Crateriforma conspicua: one gene and its partner. The protein of the gene in region 1 binds, or shares a complex with, the protein of each later gene. Links are inferred from orthologs where the notes say so. Each region holds a gene or a part of one and is shown in the gene's direction. Other genes may lie near its edges.

Region 1 (9,763 bases):
TATGCGGCGCGCTTTTCTTCGTCGCTGAGAACTTCGTACGCTTCCTGAACGCGTTTAAACTTCTCCCGTGCCGCGTCACTGTCTTTGTTGACGTCGGGATGGTACTTGCGCGCGAGCTTGCGGTACGCCTTTTGAATTTCGTCCTTGTCGGCGGTTCGACCGACGCCAAGGGTTTCATACAGATCTTCGGCCACTTCAATCCTGGGGTTTCCGAATCGACTTTCGTCGTGTCAGATTGACACAACGACACGGATTCCACCAGCGGTAGCAAATCGCGATCCGAAACGAGTGAAATGGACATGATCGCCCAGGACCTGCTGGCATACGAATCAAAATCTTTGACGGTCGACGGCCTGTCCGGATCGACCTGGACGATGCGTTATCTGGACGAAGGCCCGACGTCGAACACACCGTCCGATTCCGGTCCCATCCTGTGCGTCCATGGGAACCCGACCTGGAGTTTCTATTTTCGTCGCGTCGTCCAGCGGTTCAGCCCCGCCCGTCGCGTTGTGGCGGTGGATCACCTGGGGTGTGGGCGCAGCGACAAACCGTCGAAGTCTGAATTCGACTATTGCCTGGCATCCCACCGCGACAATTTGGTCCGGTTGATCGATCAGCTGGACTTAAGCCAGACAACGCTGTTGGCCCACGATTGGGGCGGTGCAATCGGCTTGGCCGCGCTGTGCGAACGTCGCGACCGATTCAAGAGGATTGTGTTGCTGAACACGGGCGCTTTCCCGCCGCCCTATCTGCCGCTGCGGATCGCCGCCTGTCGCTGGCCATGGGTCGGGCCGCTGGGCGTGCGTGGATTCAATGCGTTCGCTCGAGCCGCACAGACGATGACCGTTTCGCGGCAGCCGCTGCCGGCGGACGTCCGCCGCGGCATGATCGCACCCTACGACAGCTGGGCAAACCGTGTCGCGATCGACGCCTTTGTCCAAGACATTCCGATGCATCGGTCGCACCGGACGTTTCCGGTGTTACAAAAGCTTGAATCGGAGCTCCCTTCGCTTGCCGGACTACCAATCTTGTTGGTCTGGGGGATGAAAGATTGGTGCTTTCGCCCCGAATGCTTGGAGCGTTTCCAAGGGCATTGGCCCGATGCCAGGGTCGTGCCGATCGACGATGCGGGGCACTATGTGTTGGAAGACGCTCCGACCGAAACACTGAATGCGATCGACGAATTTCTGCAATCGACGTGAATGAAAACAGCCCCCTGAGTGCTTTCGCGCCGATGATCCGGACGGTGGGCGATGCAATCCGCTGGGCCTGTGTCCTTGAGGCGACGGCCCCAAAACCTGGCAACGTGCATCCCGGCCGCGAATTCGATGACCTGTCGTTCGCCCACTTTGCCCAGGCAGCAGAAATCGCCGCGGTCCAACTGAGTCGCACCGACCTGGGTTGGGGCCAACGAATTGAATCGACCGTGGTGCAGACGCGACGGACAACCGGCACGAATGTGAATCTGGGGATCGCTTTGTTGATCGCACCGTTGGTGGAAGCGGTAACGCAAACCGATTATTCCGCGTCAGCAGACGCCACATCACCGTGGTGGCGCTTTGATTCTGTGGAAAGTGTGCTGTCGTCAATCAGCGTCCGACAGAGCAGGGCGGTCTTTCGTGCGATTGCCCACGCAATGGCCGGCGGCATGAACCCGAGTGACGAATCAGACGACTTGGAAATGGACGTCCACGACGACCGTGCGAATCACGATGATTTGATGGCCGCAATGCGTCTGGCTTCCGATCGTGATGCGATTGCCCGGGAATACGCCAGTGGATTCGACAGTCTGCTTCACCAAATGACACCGCTATTGAAGCAGTGCATCGATGAAACGGGTGGCACGATCCAAGGAATCTGCTTGGCGCAGCATCGATGGCTGCAAGAAAACACCGACTCGCTGATCGCCCGGAAATGCGGTTCGGACGTCGCATCGAAAGTCCGGCAATGGTTCCGCGAAGCCGATTTTGAAAACCCGTCGTCGATCCGGACATTGGACGAACGTCTAAGATCAGATGGAAACCGATTGAATCCGGGTACCACCGCCGACCTTCTGGCGGCAGCACTGTTTGTCCTTCTGTGTCCCACTCCATTGCAATCCGAAAGACCAGCGTGACACATCCCACCGAACAACCTGTGTTCCGAGTCGACGTCAGCAAAGAACAATTTGTTTTTTCGGCGGCGCATTTCATCACCTTCGCCGGCGACATTTGTGAAAGAATCCACGGCCACAACTATGGCGTCCGCGTGTCGGTCGAAGGCCCATTGGACGAAAACCGCTACGTCGTCGACTTTATCGCGTTGCGTGATGCCGTTCTTGCGGAAACGGGACGTCTGGACCATCACGTCTTGTTACCCGACCGACATGCCCAGATTCGGGTGTCGAAGGATGAAAAGGAAACCACGGCAACATTCCAAGACCGTCGCTGGGTTTTTCCAAACGAAGACTGTGTCCATTTGCCCGTGACGAACACCACGGCCGAAGAGTTGGCCGAGTACATCGGTCGGCGGGTGATCGAGCGCACGTTCGATCAGTTTGGTGATCACTTGTCGTGGATCGAAGTTGCCGTGGATGAGAACCAGGGCCAGTGGGGTGTCTGTCGTCTGCCCTGGAAACGACCGTCTGCTTCAGCATAGACGGTTTCGGTTCGGGACCAGCGACGACCGTCACGGTTTGCCTTTTCGGAAAGGTCCAAATCACTCCTACAGACTCTAGCTCCGTCGAATCCGGCAAATGCGTCGCGCCGTCGCCGGATCGATCGCGGAAACGTCGATAAGCCGAAAGACGCCAGGATGGCGAAGCAGCTTCAATCGAAAATGCGTCAATCGGCAAGTCCGGGCTGACGCAAACGCGAAGGGATTCCTTAGGGTGCAGACGGTCAATACGGATAACGACGGGCTTCGCAAAGCAGCCATCCTGTTGATGAGCTTGCCGACCAAGAGTGCTGCTCGGATCATGCAGCAATTGCCGCCGCGACTGATCGAACAGATCAGCATCCGCATTGCGCAAACCGAATCCGTCGGTGGCGACGACCAAGAAATCGTGATCGCGGAATTCCTGACGAGTAAAGCCAGTTCGATTTATGCCAGCCCCGGCGGACTGGAGCGAGCAAAGGAACTGATCAAGGAGGCGTTGGGACGCGACGCATCCGAACTGATCGGCAATTTGCAGCAAACGATCGAATCGATGCCTTTTGCGTTCGTCAAAAAGGTGGATTCGCAGACGCTGATGCAATTCATTGGCGAAGAACACCCGCAAACCATCGCGTTGCTGTTAAGCCACGTGCCCGCCTCATACGCCGCGGAAGTCTTGGGTGGCCTGGATTCCGAGAAACAACTGGATGTGATTCGCCGAGTGGCTTCCATCGGCCGCACCAGTCCCGATGCCATCGAGGAATTGGAATACGGTCTAGAACAACGGCTTTCCAGCATGGTGAATCAGAGCCACACGTCCGCAGGGGGCGTCGAAAGCGTCGCCGAAATCCTGAACGTTTGCGAACGATCCGTTGAACGGATGATCATGGAGTCCCTCGGTCGCGACGAACCGGAACTTTCCGATGACATTCGCCGCCTGATGTTCGTTTTCGAAGACATCGCCAAGTTGGGCGATCGCGATATTCAGGCGTTGCTGAAGAATGTCGAAACGGCTCAGTGGGCGATGGCTTTGAAGGGCGCCAGCGAAACGCTCCAGGAAAAGGTCATGAAGAACATGAGTTCACGTGCGGCCGAAAACCTGAAAGACGAGATGGGATTTCTGGGCAGCGTCCGCGTCAGCGAAGTGGAATCCGTGCAGCAAAAGATCGTCGACATCGTACGGCACCTCGAAGATACCGGCGAAATCTCTCGTCCCACTGGCGAAAACGAAGAAGAATACGTCAACTGATCGACGGTTCATGGAACAGCCGATCTCGCGGTCAACGTTCGGGCCGTCACCCAACCACGGATGCGTGCTAAGACGACGATACCGCGTGGGATTCGGAATCCACTGGAGGCTGTTCGGCAGTTTCGCCGGACAGGGAAGCCACAGTATCGGAAGTCTCGGTTTCAGGACGGCCAACTGTAGCGACCGCTGCGCCCTTGCCCTTCAGTTGGCGGCGTTCCAAGTCCAGCATGATCTTGGTGATCGGCGCCTTGCTCTCGTCCAATTTGGTCAGGAAATCTTCCAGGTTTTGGTAAATCGCCGTGCTCTTGCCCAAAGCGACCAGCTCTAATTTGCCAACTGAAATGTCGACCATTTCGTCGCCGTTTTGACGTTCCGCGAACAATGGAACTTCCATCACCATTTGCTGGGCACGCTCCGGAAGCCGCACACTTTGCCACGTTGCGTGATAACTCTCGTGAAGCCAAGGCATGGAGATATTGACCTTCATCTTGGCCAGATCGTGTTTCTTCGCGAATTCGACCAAGGGTTCCCACACCAGTTCCCATGGTGCGTCCCCCTGAAGCTGCAGTCGACGATGCTGCTTTGACTGCTCGCAACGTTCAGGGTGCATGAAAAACGATTCGATGAAGTGGGCGGCGCGATTAAAGATCAAGCGGGCTTCGCTATGTCCGAACGAGCGTGTCTGGATCAGAACAGCGATGACCAGAATGACGCCGAACATCGCCCACCACGGTTCGCTGTAGACTTCGCCCAATACCGCGACCACCGTCGTGACCAGACAGGCCAGACCAACCACGATCAATAGCCCGTGCGGTCCGTATTTCAATTGCAGCAGGTGGTGCATGTGACCGCGATCCGTTGCGTAGATGCTGCGTCCCGTCAAACGACGCCGCACAATGGCTGCCGAGGAATCAAACAGCGGAATCGCAAGAATCGCCATAGGTGCCGACGCGAGAACGGTAGATTCCTTCAAGTTGGACCAGATTGCCAAGGTTCCCACGAATAGGCCGATCATCATGCTGCCCGCATCACCAAGATAAATACTGGCGGGGGGTTTGTTGTAAACCAGGAAACCGAGCAAGGCGCCGGCGAGTGCAAATCCGACCACACCGGAAAGCGGCGAAGCCCCGACGAACCCCAATATGCCAAGTCCAATGGCGATGATCATTCCGACCGTGCTGGCCATCCCGTCGGCGCCGTCGATCAAGTTCAGCGCGTTGACCGCCAACAGCAACCAAAGCATGGTGACGGGAATGCTAAATACCCCCAGGCTGATCTCGTATCCGAACAAGCCGATCTGGTGAATCTGAGTTCCCGCACCGATCATCAAACCGATGATCACGATCTGCAGTAGCAACTTCTGTCGGCCACGCAACGACCACACGTCGTCAACCAGCCCGACAACCAGGATGGCGAGGGCGGCGCCAAAAAGCACGTACCAGCGCATCTGAATCGTCCCCAGCACGTGGTATCCAAGGGTTCGATCCAGAACCAGGGACAACGCAAAGGTGGTCGCCACTGAGAGAAAAACGGCGACTCCACCGGCCAAAGCGACCGGCTTCTCGTGCACCTTTCGCTCTGCATCAGGACGATCCACCAACCCGACCGTCCGCGCAAATGCTCGGACAATTCGAACCAATAACAGCGAACAAGCGAGGGAAAGGATGAACGAAATCGCAATCATCCATTGCATGGTGTGTTCCGCCGTGAAGAAATCAGAGTGGGAGTAGCATGTTGAGCAGGCGTCTGATCGTCGGTGTCCGAAAGCTTTGCCCAAGTCCATCAGCCATTCGAAACCGGCGATCGACCATCAGTATAAAAGTCCCCTCCACCAAACGAACCCGTGCATCGATCAAATTCCTATAGATTTCATGCGGGAAACGCTAGTTTTTGACTGACTTGTGCAATCCGCCCAATCGATACGGTTCGCTGCGTCGCTAACGCGACACACTGGCGAAACCTGAAGACAGGTGGCATTCCGCACGCCCCACGAGTGCCCAAAAGACGCCCATCAGCCCCCACCAGCGGTCTGTCTTGATGCGTCGGACCCGGACATTCCCGACGTCTGTCGCGACAGTGCAGAGCATTCTCAACGGTTCAGCCCGCGTTTCCGTCACTTTTGGCTAATCCGCAACGGCGGTTACGACGATTTGTATCCCAGGAGGGGGTTCCTGTCGTTCCGGCAGTATCCCTTGCGTAGAGACAAATCGAATGCCGCCAGCAGCCAAGGGGGGCCCAATGGCGATTCGCAAAATGACGGTAACGACCGCGTCAGCGGAATCTGTTACCCATAGCGACACTTCATCAACAAGCAGCTCCCGGTCCGACAAGCCGGATTCGTCGCGTCGTCGACGTTTCCGACTGCTTGCCAGCGGTTGTCTGGGTCTGGCTTTGGTCGCTTCGACCGGCTGCACCATGTTCAACACGGCCACGCAGTCACTGTGTGACGAGGGCTGCCTGAACGACTTCATGATGTCCCATCATCACCGAGTCATGGCCGCCCGCGCTTGGCAACGTGAAAAGAAGTGCTTCGGAAACCACCGAAACCTGCGAGACATCAAACGCGGGTTCATGGACGCCTATAAAGACGTCGCCAAAGGTGGAACCGGATGCACGCCGACCGTCGCACCTCGTGAATACTGGGGATGGCGGTACCAGTCCGCTGACGGACACGTCGCGGTGAACTCATGGTTCCAAGGCTATCCGATCGGCGTGAAAGCGGCCGAACAGGACGGAATTGGAAATTACGCCAGCATCCAAATGGCGAACTTGCCGACCCGTCAAACGTCCACACCGGGAACGGTCAATACGATCGCGCAGAAGAATCCGGAACCACCGAAACCATCGGTTTCAGAAATGATCCCGGTGCCGGGTGGCTATATCAGCCAAAACGGCGACTTCTACGACAAGAACGGAAACCTGGCTGGAAAGGGCACGGTCGTCGACCGTGCCATCGGAGAGCCGGTTGAAAGCGCGGTGCAAGTTCCCGCCATCGTCGCGGCCGACGACCAACCGGTCGAAGTTGCACCCTTGAAAGCGGACGTAGCACCGACGCAAGCCCAGCCGCCGGCCGTTTCACTGAACTTGAGCGACCAGGTCGGTGCGACGCCGATCCAAGCCGACGCCTATCAGTTGGACGAACCCAGTCAAGAAGAAATTGATGCCGTTATCGACGACATCTTTGGCAAACCGCAGTCTCCAGCGTCCGACGACGCGGATGACACGAACACGTTCGAGTCGATTCCGTTCACCTTCGAGTGAGCTGATAGGCCTTAGCAAGAGAGTTCAAGGATGACTAAGACACTTTCAGCCGGCCGGCGGATCCATCGCTGCATCAGGACGCTGCGAACCGCCGCAACCGCGCTTGCCGCCGGCGTCGCCGTGACGGCAATCACCGGCTGCAGCACGTTGACTCAACCGATCAACGGGGTGCCCGCGAATCGCCTGCCTCCGGAATTTTTCCCGGAGCCTAAAAACGACTTGGTCCCGGTCGACATCTCATTGCTGTCACTGGAACCACCGCGTGAATACTTGCTGGACGGTGGGGATATTTTGGGCGTGTACATCGAAGGCGTCCTGCCTTTCAACCCGCCCAACGAGCCGCCGGAACCGCCGCCGGTGAACTTCCCGGAAGCCGACAACACGCTGCCGCCATCGATCGGTTATCCGATCGCCATCCAAGACGATGGTACGCTGGCGCTGCCGTTGATCGAGCCGTTGGATGTTTCCGGTCTGACCCTGGAACAAGTGCGTGACAAGATCCGCGACGCCTACATCGATGAAGAAATCTTGATCGAAGAAAAGGCTCGTCCGATCGTCACGCTGATCCAAAAGCGGACCTACAACATCATCGTCATCCGTGAAGACGGACTGGGTGATGGTCGTACGAGCCGAGGTCTGCAGTCACAAGACGTCGCATCGCAGTTCATCCGTGGCGGTAGCGACCGCAGCGGTAGCGGTTCGATGGTCAAGCTGAATGCGTACGAGAACGACATCTTGCATGCATTGGTCGAAACCGGCGGCCTGCCAGGCTTGAACGCCAAAAACCAGGTCAAAGTGTTGCGGGCTAATCGTGCGAACCAAGAGAAGTATCGCGAGTTCGTCAAACAGTTCTATGCACAGCAAGAGTGTTTGCAACGCGACCCGTGCTACTGTCCGCCGGAACTTCCGGAAGACCCGTCGATCTTGAAGGTGCCGCTACGTGTTCGTCCGGGTGAATTCCCCGACATCAGCGATGAAGACATCACGCTGAATGATGGCGATATCGTGTACATCGAATCGCGTGAAACGGAAGTCTTCTACACCGGTGGTTTGTTGCCGGGTGGTGAATTCCCGCTGCCTCGTGACTATGACTTGGACGTGCTTGGTGCATTGGCCCTGGCCGGAGCCGGAGTCGGTGGTACGGCCCAAAACAGTGGTGGTGGAATCAGCCTTGGCCGTTCGCCGGTCGCTGGTGTACCGCCGGGACGCGTCTACATTCTTCGTAAGCTGCCTTGTAACCAGCAAGTTGCCATCGAAGTTGACATCTCCGAGGCGACCAACAATCCGTCGGCTCGGGTGCTGATTCAACCGGGCGACGTGGTACTGCTGCAGTACAAGTGCGAGGAAGAAATCATCAACGCCGGTATCGGAACGTTCTTCACCTTCGGGATTGCTGAGATCCTGAGGAACTAAGAACTCGCCACCAAACCGAAAGAAACGAACAACGCCCTCGGGAAGCATGCTTCTCGGGGGCGTTTTTTCGTTGTCAGACGCTCGTAGCCGCTCCAGCAATCGGTCGCCACGACAAACCTGGATTGCCCCAACGATCTACGGCTGATTCTTTGAAAACCCTCCGGCGCGAGGAACGCCATCGGCAGAGCCTGATGAGGGATCCGCTTCGCCAATCATCGACGGGAAAAAGCGATAGTAGTTGCCATAGGTGTACTTCAGGTTCGCTTGCGATCTGATTTTACCCATGGCCGCCATCCGCTGACGTGCCAGTTCCTGGTCGCCGATCAGCAGTTGGTATTGATTGCTGGAAAGCACAGCTCCGTCAGCATCCAGCAAAGACAGCGACACGTTGAACGAATCCTCGACCGTCGCATCGACCTTCCACTTCAGTTCGCCGATCGCGAGCGAACTGTCTTCGTCGACCAACGCAACGTCAAAATCTTTGACCGCCAAGTGCGCCCCATCGGAGTTTTTGATGACCAACTGAACCGTACAATCCTGATGCGATTGATAGGTGTCATTGATCAACCAAACCTTGGCATCCAATGACTCGCCGGGTTTCCATCGCCGTCGTTCAAAATCCAGACTGACCAGCAATGGTTGGTACGCTCGCTTAACGTACTCGTACGAACGTTTGGGTTGTTGATACGCATCAACGATCCCCCATTTCATGTCCGGCCAATACGTAATGAAGTGACACAGGGAGACTCCGCTGCACCTGGGTTTAGCACGCCGGAAATGCTCAACGGCCAGCTGAAAGATCGTGCCTTGGGCGTCCTGCGTCGCGTTGACAAATTCTTCCAACGATCCCGTACGTTCGTCACCAAAGCAATCAAAGTTCTGCATCCGCAAACGGTCCAAGTCGGCCCAGTGGTGCCCCCAACTCGGTCCGGGTGGCCAAAGCTCATCCGGCGGAATGAAACGCTTCAGGCTTTCGACGGACGGCACCGATGTGATCGCCAACTCGGGAACAATGGGGAAGTCCAGCGATCGGTACCAGTCTTCCATCAACCATCGGCCCATCGAATAGAAATAGGCCAACGCGTGCACCGCCTCTTTCGGCTTGTAACCGACACTCTGAGCGATCGCACAGGTCAGCGGGGAATCTGGCACATAGGGCAGATCGACGTGCTGTTGTAAGCGTCGCCCCAGTTCTTCAAGAAAACC
Region 2 (9,950 bases), 3.4 Mb from region 1 along the record:
CCTGTTTTTCGCTCTGACGTTTCTTTTTGCTTTCCAAACAATCGCTAATGCGGAACCACCAACACCACCGGAAGGCTATCGATGGGTTCCCGATCCAAGGTTCACCGACGAATTCGACGGGGACCATTTGGACGCTGACAAGTGGTACGACCACCATCCGACGTGGAAAGGACGATCCCCGGCAAAATTCATGCCTTCGGCGGTATCGATCGTCGACGGCAAATTGCGGATTCGAAACAGTGTGCTGGACCAGCCAGATGGGCCATACACCATCGCCGGCGGCGCCGTTTGCTCCAAAAGCAATCAAGCACACTTCGGATACTACGAAGTACGCATGAAAGCTTCGAAAGTGTCGATGTCATCCACGTTTTGGTTTTCCAATCGTGGACGCAAAGTCGAAGATCGCTGGATCGCGCAAGAATTGGATGTCCAAGAAACCATCGGTGGTCCTAAGAAGCATCCGAATCGACCGTTCGGCATGTTTTCAAACACGCACGTTTGGATTCGCGAGAACGGCAAAAAGTATTCGAAGTCTCAGCCCGGACAAAGCGAATTCAAGGTATCAGCCGCCGACGAATTCCATACCTACGGCGTCTGGTGGGTCGATGCCAACACGGCACACTTTTATCACAATAATGAATTTCAATTCACACTTCACCCGGACACGTCGATCGTCAGCGAACCGTTCACCGACCCGATGCAGTTGAACATGGTCACCGAGACGTACAACTGGGAAACACCACCGACACCTGAAGAACTAAGCGACGACACGAAGAACGCGACCTATTACGACTGGGTTCATGGATTCCGATTGGAACCCATCCAACCATGATCAAGTGGCGCGGCGATCCCATCGTTTAACTTGGCGTCACCGCGGGAACGTTAACGGTATACTATTTTTTAACCTTCTATTCAGCGAAATAACCCATGAGACACTTTGCAATCGCTTTGATGGCGTTTGCCGCTGCGGCAAGCATTTCCAACCGACTGTCAGGCCAAGATTTCAAGCCCGACTGGCAATCGTTGGCCGCGCACGATGAGGCCCCGGAGTGGTTCAAGGATTCCAAGCTAGGAATCTATTTCCACTGGGGCGTGTACGCGGTTCCGGCCTATGGCAGTGAGTGGTATCCGCGGAACATGTTTTTGAAAGGACACCAAGTCAACAAACATCACGTGGATGTTTACGGCGATCCGGGAAAATACGGCTATCACCGCTTTGTCGACCAGTGGCAAACGCCTGAATTTGATGCCACCGAATGGGCCAAGCTGTTCAAAGCCACGGGGGCCCGTTTTGCCGGACCGGTGGCCGAACACCACGATGGGTTTTCGCTGTGGGACAGCCAGGCGACGCCCTGGAACTCGGTGGACAAAGGCCCCAAACGCGATCTATTGGGTGAATTGACCGAAGCGATCCGTGCCGAAGGCATGAAAACCATCGCCACGTTCCATCACGCTCGGAATTTCTATGGCCACTTTGAGGGAATGGTCAAAGACTATCCATCGGCCAATGAGAACGAGGAAACCGCGATCTTGTACGCCCAAATGCCGGCGGAGCAGTTCCATCAAATGTGGTTGGACAAATTGGCCGAAGTGATCGACCAATATCAACCCGACATCATTTGGTTTGACAGTTGGCTGGACCGGATCCCCGAGTCCTATCGCCAGGAGTTCGCCGCCTATTATTTGAACGCGGCAAAGAAGTGGGATCGCGACGTGGTGATCGTTCGCAAACAGGAGGATTTGCCGTTGGACATGAGCGTGCTGGACCACGAAAAGTCTCGTGAACCACGCGCGGCGGAAAAGGTTTGGATGACCGACGACACGATCAGCACGGGCAGTTGGTGTTATACCGATTCACTGAAAATCAAACCCACGCACAAGGTGGTTCATGCTCTGGTCGACACGGTGGCCAAAAATGGAATCGTCCTGTTGAACATTTCACCGATGGCCAACGGCCGGATCCCCGACGACCAACGCCAGGTGTTGGCCGAACTGGGCGAATGGATGAACGTCAACGGCGAAGCCATCTATGCGACGCGCCCTTGGAAGGCTTACGGCGAAGGGCCGACGGTGGAACCCGAAGGCGGATTCAAGAAACACGGCGAATTTTTGAAGCTTGAATATTCCGCCGCCGACGTCCGGTATACACAAAGCAAAGACGGCACCACCGTTTATGCGATCACGCTGGGGTGGCCCAAATCCGCGATCCAGCTGCAATCGGTCCGTGTCCAATCGGCGGATGACCAAGCCACGGTACAACTGCTGGGCCATGACGGCACGCTGGCTTACGAAGTGGACGACCAAGGTCAGCTGACCATCCAGATGCCGGCAATCGCCGCTGACGATCTGCCCTGTGATTGCGCGTACAGTTTCAAGCTGACCGGCTTTGAATTGGACGCCGCGAAATAGGGTCCTTCTTCCCGGCGTCTTACTGCGGTGGCGGTGGTGAATCATCCACCCGCCACCGCGCCGACGTGATGGATCACGGCGTCGGCGAATTCGCTGGTCGCACGAATCGACGCCTCCTCACTAGCTTGCAACAGGCAAACGCTGCGTCGGATCATCGGACTTTCGATTCGAATTCCCGACAGGTCGGTTCCGGTCATCGCCAGTTCAGGCAAGATCGTCGGTGGTCCTCCGGCGTTGGTCACTGCCAGACACCCGGCTACCGATGTCATTTCCACGGCCACTTGTAATTCGACATCATTCTGTGCAAAGGCCGCGTCGATCATGCGACGCGTGCAGAAGTCTTTGGTCATCAAGCACAGCGGTTCTCCCGCCATCTGGTCCAAACGGATTCGTCGGCGATTGGCCCACAGGTGCTCGGCCGGAACGATCAGGACGAACCGCTCGCCGAACAACCATCGGCAGTGCAATTGCCGTCGCGTCGGTTCGAACGAAATCCCCAGATCCAGGCTGCCATCGACCAGTCCGTTTTCCACGTCGTCCGCGGACAATTCGTGGACGACTAACTGGACACCGGGGTTTTGGCTTTTGAACTCCGCAACAACCGGCGGAATCAAGTACGCACCCACGGTTTGAACCACTCCCACTCGGATCCGCCCACGCAACATTTGATCGAACTCATCGATCGCAGCCTGGCCTTCGTCCAACACGTTGATCGCACGCTGGGCGTATTCACCGAACAGCACGCCGGCTTGAGTCAGCCGAATGCCCCGTCCGGCGCGTTCGAACAGCGAACACCCCAGTTCTTTTTCCAGATCCTTCATCTGCTGTGACAGTGTCGGCTGAGACACCAGCAGTTCTTCGGCAGCGATGCGAAAACTGGTGTGGTTGGAAATCGCCAGAAAGTAACGCAGGTGTCGCAGTTCCATTTACACTTTGCCACAGACCGATAGGATAGAGCGATCAGACCGTCGGCAATCATAACCGAAGCCGACCGACGTCACGATCCGCATTGCGTCCACCGTCATGATCCCGATCGAACACCGCGACGATGAACTGCGATTCGACGTTCGCGTCACACCCAAAGCCAAGCGGGCCAAAATCGGGGGCCGCCACGCCGACGCACTTCGGGTGGCCGTCACATCGCCGCCGGAAGACGGGAAAGCCAACGCGGCGGTCATTCAGGGATTGGCCAAATTTTTCAAAATCGCCAAATCGAACATTTCCATCTGCAGCGGTCAGGCCAGTCGGTGCAAACGAATCGCCGTGCGATCGATGACCGAAACAGAACTTCGGGACCGTCTGCGGGACGTCATTGACGCCTGATCCGCTCAATTGGGCCCGTCAGACTCAGACGCTTTTTCCGTGAATCAATCCGATCCCGCCGCCTTGCGTTGACCCTTTCGCGGTTCACACTGACAATTGTCACGACGTTCAACCGCCGACCGCCCCACATTCGAACGACCGTCCATGTCGACCACCACTGAAATTGATCTTGCCGGATACTGTGCCGAAACCGCCCAGAAAGCCAAAGCTGCGTCGTACGAACTTGCCAACATCGATACGGAATTGAAGAACCGTTGGCTCTTCGATTCGGCCGATCGCCTGGTCGCGGATTTGGACACGATTCTGCAGGCCAACGCCAAAGATGTGGCCGCGGCCCCCGATTACAACTTGAGCGACGCTGCGGTGGATCGGCTGCGTCTGGACAAGAATCGCGTCGATGGCATCGCACAAGCCCTTCGCGAAATCGCTGCGTTGTCGGACCCGATCGGCGAAGTCATCGACGGGTTCACGCGTCCCGGCGGATTACGGATCGTTAAACGACGCGTCCCGCTGGGCGTGGTCTTTTTCATCTACGAAAGCCGGCCGAATGTGACCGCCGATGCCGCAGCGATTTGTGTCAAAAGCGGAAACGCCGTCATCCTTCGCGGCGGTAAAGAAGCCATCCACAGCAGCCGTGCCATCGTCGAATTGCTGCAACAGTCGGCACGGGAAATCGGATTGCCCGGGGATGCTGTCCAGCTGGTCCAAACGACGGATCGGCAAGCCGTGGGCCAGTTTCTTTCGATGTCCGATTGCATCGATGTGGCGATTCCCCGCGGCGGCGAAGGCTTGATCCGCCGTGTCACCAGCGAAGCGACGATGCCGGTGATCAAACACTTTGACGGCAATTGCCACGTCTATGTCGACCGCAATGCCGACGTTCCGATGGCGGTGAACATCATCGAAAACGCCAAATGCCAGCGAATGGGTGTTTGCAACGCCTGCGAATCCTTGTTGATCCACGCGGACATCGCGACGACGGTTCTGCCGGCGATCGCCGAACGATTGTCGTCATACCCGATTGAAATGCGGTGCGACGATCGCGCGGCGAAATTGGTCCCTGGTTCGTTGGAAGCCCAAGAATCCGACTGGTCGGCGGAATACCTGGGGCCGATCATCAGCGTCCGCGTTGTCGATTCGCTGGACGAAGCAGTCGGGCTGATCAATCGATATGGGTCCCATCACACCGACGCCATCGTGACCGACAATGTGCGGGCCGCCGAACAATTCACCAGCGGCGTCGACAGTTCAGCGGTCATGGTGAACGCCAGTACGCGATTCAACGACGGTGGAATGTTCGGACTGGGTGCCGAAATCGGTATTTCGACCGACAAGTTTCACGCTCGTGGACCGTGCGGGCTGCGTGAATTGACGACGTACAAGTACATCGTCCAGGGCGACGGTAATATCCGCACCTGATTGGTACCGACGGGCCGCATCGACGATCTCAACCTGAAGGGATTCTCTGCACGCCGGACGGTGCTAGATGGCGTGTTTCACGGCGTTCCCGAGCTTGCCGACGGCTCGTTTGCCGATCGCGATGACGGGCAATTCTGGACTCGCATCGCCGGACCGACATCGCGTATTCTTTGCGGGTGCTGTGGACACGCCTGTCGAATCCGCGGTCCCGCAAACCAGGACGGTATTTCGCTGCCATGTCGGACGAATCACTTAGCCAGAATCAGGTCGAAAGTCTGCTCCGCGCCATGGAGGGCATGGGTGACGACGACGGTCCACCCGAAGCCCCCAAGTTCACCGACGAAGGTCCGCCCGAACCGGTATCCGCCGGGGTTCGTACCGCGTCGGCCCGGCAACCCAGCGGCGCTCCGTATCACCACGGCGTCGGTGATGCCAGAGTCATGGCGTATGACTTCAAACGTCCCGAACGGGTCGGCAAAGAACAGATGCGGGCGATGCAATCGCTGCATGAAGTCATCGCGCGGAACTTCGGCGCGTCGGTCAGCGGCATGCTGCGGACGATGATCGAAGTCAAACTGCTTAGCGTCGATCAACTGACCTACAGCGAGTTCGTCTTCAGCCTGGACAACCCCAGTTGCTTCAACGTCATCAGCACCGAACCGCTGGACGGCCACTGGATTCTGGACATCAATCCGGCACTGTCGTACACGATCATCGACCGAATGCTGGGCGGCGACCCGGTCCCCGGCGACGTCATTCGGCGACCGTTGACCGAGATCGAAACACGCTTGATGAATCGCGTCGTCAAGTTGTTCTTAAGTCACTTGAAAGATGCTTGGCAAAACATCATCGAATTGGACCTGTCGGTCGAAAGCACCGAAAGCAACCCACAACTGGTCCAGATCGTTCCGCCCAATGAAGTCGTAATCCTGGTTAGCTTTGAGATCGTGATCGGCAAAAATCGCGGGATGTTGAATCTTTGTATTCCTTTCAACACCGTCGAAAAATACAACTCGCAACTGTCACGCAACGGTTGGGTCGGCTACGGACGCGAAGCTCCGACCGAAGAATCGCGACGCCAAATCGAATACAACCTGGATGAAGCGCCCGTCAACGTGGTCGTCACGCTGGCACGATCCAAGATCAACACCAGTGATTTGCTGGCGTTGAACGTGGGTGATGTGATTGCCACCGAAAAGGAAGTCACGGATTCCCTGGAACTGTCCATCCAGGACGTGCACAAGTTCAACGTGCGTGCCGGGGCTTTCAAAGGCAAAAAAGCAGTCCGCATCGACACGGTGGCGGAAAAACCGCAGCGAAATGCTGGCGGTTCTCCGCCACGCTAGGCGACGCACGATTCGGTCCCTTTTCGACATCCCTGTCAGGTGCGACACGTCTACTTGGGGTCGTTCACCGAGGGCTCTTCGCGGGACACCGACAACAGGGCAAAGTCGACCAAGTTGCCTTCGTCTTCTTTGAACCGGGACACCTTCAACGCGATGACGTTCGTGCCGTCGATCAGTGCATCGAGTGCCTCCGGCGGCAACAACACCGTGCTGTAGGGGACATAACGGGCGCGGTCGCTGTTGGTGATGTTCATCATTGTTTTGCCGTTGATCGATAGTTCCCAACGACCGGTTCCCACAGTGTGGATGGCCAGCCGTTCGGGTTGCGTCGACAAATCAAACTCTCCGCGAATTCGCACCGGGCCATCATCGGCGGTACGTTGTGGCTTGAGGCTTTCGGCGCGGCGCATAGAAACCGATTTCCCCTGCGTCACGTCCACGTCGGCTGTCCGCCAACCAGGCGTCAGCTTGCCCGACCAATCCGTCCACGTCTTGGATGACAGGTCGATCAAAGAATCACTGTGGATCGGTTGGTACAGTTGCCGATGCATGCGTCGTAAATCATCAGCCGCGATCTTGCTGATTTCTCGGTCATAGGTCAGCCATCCATTGCACTCATGTTCGACGTCGGAGATTTGGGTATAGACCGCTGCGTTCAATCCGTGCGGCTTCATCAAACGCAAATTGGTCAACCAAGTCTGATAGCGTTGTTTCCAGGATTCTGGATTGGCGTAACCTTCGCGTCCCTTTTCGCCAGCCGGATTCACGACGGGGCGAAGCGTTTGATCGGCATGCCAGCGGTGGTCATCGACCAACACGTTGAAACCGCCACATTCACCACACAAAGTCGCGCGGTCGTCGAAATTCCATCCATGGGCCGGCGAGATGTTGAAGGAATAGTCGTGGTTGTCATAAAGATCACCGACCGGATGATCGGTCCAGCCACTGGCACAGGTCACCAAACGACTGGGATCCAGGTCCTCGGCCCACCGTGTCAGCCTTTCGGTGTCATATTGGCCCCAGCCTTCGTTGAACACCACCCACTGAATGATCGACGGGTGGTTGTACAGATGGCGGACCATTTCCACCTGTTCTTGTTCCCACTGTTGTCCGCTTTCGGCTGTGATCTTGGAATCAAACTTGCGTGTGCAAACGAAGTCCTGCCAGACCAACAGGCCTTTGCGATCGGCTTCGTAGTACCAAGCACGCGGATGCACCTTGATGTGCACTCGGACCATGTTGCATCCGATGTCTTTCAGATATTGCAGGTCATAACGCACCGCGTCCTCTGATGGTGGCGTCATCGCGCTTTCGGGCCAATAGCCTTGGTCAAGCGGACCGAACTGAAAGATCGGCTGGCCATTGAGATGAATACGTTGGTTCCCATCGCCGTCGACTTGGGTATCGACCGTTCGCAACGCGAAATAGCTTTCGACGGTATCGATCACCCGATCGTCGCGTCGCAATTGGATCGACAGGTCATGCAGATTCGGATCATCCGGTGACCACCACTGAAACTGGTCATCCAAATCGATTCGAATCGTCTGTCCCGGTCGTCCGTCGACCACATGCGCTGCATCACCGGCATTCAGACGAACCGTCATGTCGTTAGCGGCGTGATCCGTATCCACGCGGACATCAATGGCTTTCTGATGTGCGACCGGCGTGATTTTCAATTGAGCGATGGAAGCCGCCTTGGGCACCGGTTCCATCCAAACACTTTGCCAGATGCCGCTGTTGGGGTTGTACCGAAAGCCTTTTCTGGATTCCGGCAGGGCTTGCTTGCCGATCGTCTGGTCACCCATGTTGGTCGGGTCCCACGCGATGACGACGATCTGCTGTTGGTCCCTGTCATCCAATGCATCGGTGATGTCACAGGAAAACGGAACGTAGCCGCCACGGTGATCGGCAACTTTGGTCCCGTTGCACAGCACGATTGCGTGCCAGTCGACCGCTTCGAAGTGGACCAGGATTCGATCGTTTCGCCAATCGTCGGGAATGCGAATGGACCGACGATAGAACATCACCTGTTGCGGACGCACGCTGCGATTGATTCCCGACAGCTGAGTTTCAGGGCTGAAAGGAACCAAGATCTTTTTATCAAACGCACTGGGCAGATCGGGAAGTCCATCAGCCAGCGGATCTTGCCTGGCGTTTTCAATTCGGCCCCCGGTCCAACGCTGTGAATCGCCGCTAAGGTGAAAATCCCACAAACCGTTCAGCGATTGCCAACGGTCCCGCTTCATTCCCGGCCGCGGGTATTCACGCCACGCGTTGTCCGCGGTGACATTCCGCCCCCACCGGGTCATCAGATCAAACTGGTCCGGTTCGGCCGCTCGGTCCACGGGATTGGAAACTCGCGTCGGCTGCGCCGCGGACCAAGGATGGTGCACCAAGAAAAACAGGCCGACACAAAGGAGTGCGACGACGGGTCGCACCTGTGATGTGGCACAAAACAGGCCACTGATTCGAAGAAAACTCACGACGAAAAATCCGTATACCAAGGCGGGAATTTGGGGGTGGGGCGGTGCGATGGACGAGCCATCCGGCCGATCAACGGCGGATCGCGTCATCACACGACACATACGAACCGTGGGACCACAACTCGACACTGCGTCGATAAGACGCGTTGCCCCATGGTCGGTTTCGGTGATGGAAGGACCACCGCTTTGTCGTATGTTAAATGGATCATGAACGGTGTAGCGATTCAGGCCGATTCGATTCGTCAGGAAATCTTTGATCGATTTGGGACGATTCCAAGTTTCTTTGAGTTGTCATTCCCCACGCCCGAGTTGGCTTGGGACCTATGGCGTCAGGCTCAAGTCGCCTACTTGGATAATCCGCTGCCGTTTCGATTCAAGGAACGGCTGTTCGTCTATCTTTCGCGGTTTTGCAACAACCCGTACTGCCTGGGCAGGCACGTCGCAATGTTGCTGACACCGAATCCGGCGACCGTCGGCCCCAACGAAGGCCCCGGTGCCCACAGCGCGACCGACATCGCCGCACTGCTGGACGCGCCCGCCCCGAGTCGCCAGGAACTTCTCAGCCAGATGGACCGGCTGAACGACGTCGATCCGCCACTGGAACAATGGCCCAGCGATCACCCCGCGCTGGAACATTCGCTGTTCGTCTGCAGTGTGGCGACGTTTCTGCGCATTGGCGAAGCCGATCTTTGCTCGGCGGCGATCCGCAGTGCATTGGCGCCGGTTTGGTCCCAGCGTTTGGAACTGTTCCTGGCATTTGTTCGGCGAGCCCACGATTGGACCGAATCGCATCGTGAATTGAAACTGGAACCAGAAATCACCGCGCTGCTTTCTGCCCAACCCGCTTTGGCAAAATGGATGGATCGGTGGCGTCCCGGCGATGCGGTTCGGCTGAAGAACGAGTGGCACCAAGGCGTCACGGCCCCCGGCGATGCCATGGGTGGTTTCTTCGGCGAAATGGAACACGAGC

Evidence for each region.
Region 2: the proteins of fliG (region 1) and fliM are in contact, whole or in part, in a crystal structure (PDB 4QRM), measured with the Thermotoga maritima proteins. The link is inferred for Crateriforma conspicua from one-to-one orthologs. Residues at the interface, in WP_004082903.1 of Thermotoga maritima: Phe122, Ser125, Glu126, His127, Pro128, Gln129, Thr130, Val133, Glu157, Arg161, Leu164, Leu165, Arg167, Ser169, Glu171, Val172, Glu175, Ile176, Asn179, Lys182; in WP_004081085.1 of Thermotoga maritima: Tyr124, Leu127, Asp128, Ile130, Met131, Gly132, Gly133, Pro134, Glu136, Pro139, Arg141, Thr144, Glu145, Ile146, Glu147, Ser149, Ile150, Lys153.

The regions. Positions count from the first base shown.
Region 1 is NZ_CP036319.1:4,784,610-4,794,372, forward strand. Bases 2,081-4,876 are described here. They hold fliG (flagellar motor switch protein FliG), read left to right. Parts: upstream 2,081-2,869; coding sequence 2,870-3,883; downstream 3,884-4,876. Other genes in these bases: Mal65_RS17420 (triphosphoribosyl-dephospho-CoA synthase), read left to right, coding at 2,081-2,116; Mal65_RS17425 (6-pyruvoyl trahydropterin synthase family protein), read left to right, coding at 2,113-2,637; Mal65_RS17435 (glycosyltransferase family 4 protein), read right to left, coding at 3,951-4,876. Outside these bases: Mal65_RS17410 (DnaJ C-terminal domain-containing protein), read right to left, coding at 1-194; Mal65_RS17415 (alpha/beta fold hydrolase), read left to right, coding at 294-1,202; more of Mal65_RS17420, read left to right, coding at 1,199-2,080; more of Mal65_RS17435, read right to left, coding at 4,877-5,576; Mal65_RS17440 (hypothetical protein), read left to right, coding at 6,299-7,144; Mal65_RS17445 (polysaccharide biosynthesis/export family protein), read left to right, coding at 7,175-8,557; Mal65_RS17450 (glycoside hydrolase family 2 protein), read right to left, coding at 8,693-9,763. UniProt on the Bacillus subtilis protein: One of the proteins that forms a switch complex that is proposed to be located at the base of the basal body.
Region 2 is NZ_CP036319.1:1,343,439-1,353,388, reverse strand. Bases 4,460-7,442 are described here. They hold fliM (flagellar motor switch protein FliM), read left to right. Parts: upstream 4,460-5,387; coding sequence 5,388-6,497; downstream 6,498-7,442. Other genes in these bases: Mal65_RS04900 (glycoside hydrolase family 2 protein), read right to left, coding at 6,548-7,442; Mal65_RS04910 (glutamate-5-semialdehyde dehydrogenase), read left to right, coding at 4,460-5,151. In the rest of the region: Mal65_RS04930 (family 16 glycosylhydrolase), read left to right, coding at 1-832; Mal65_RS04925 (alpha-L-fucosidase), read left to right, coding at 928-2,409; Mal65_RS04920 (LysR substrate-binding domain-containing protein), read right to left, coding at 2,451-3,335; Mal65_RS04915 (DUF167 domain-containing protein), read left to right, coding at 3,433-3,732; more of Mal65_RS04910, read left to right, coding at 3,829-4,459; more of Mal65_RS04900, read right to left, coding at 7,443-8,980; Mal65_RS04895 (PAS domain S-box protein), read left to right, coding at 9,167-9,950. UniProt on the Bacillus subtilis protein: One of the proteins that forms a switch complex that is proposed to be located at the base of the basal body.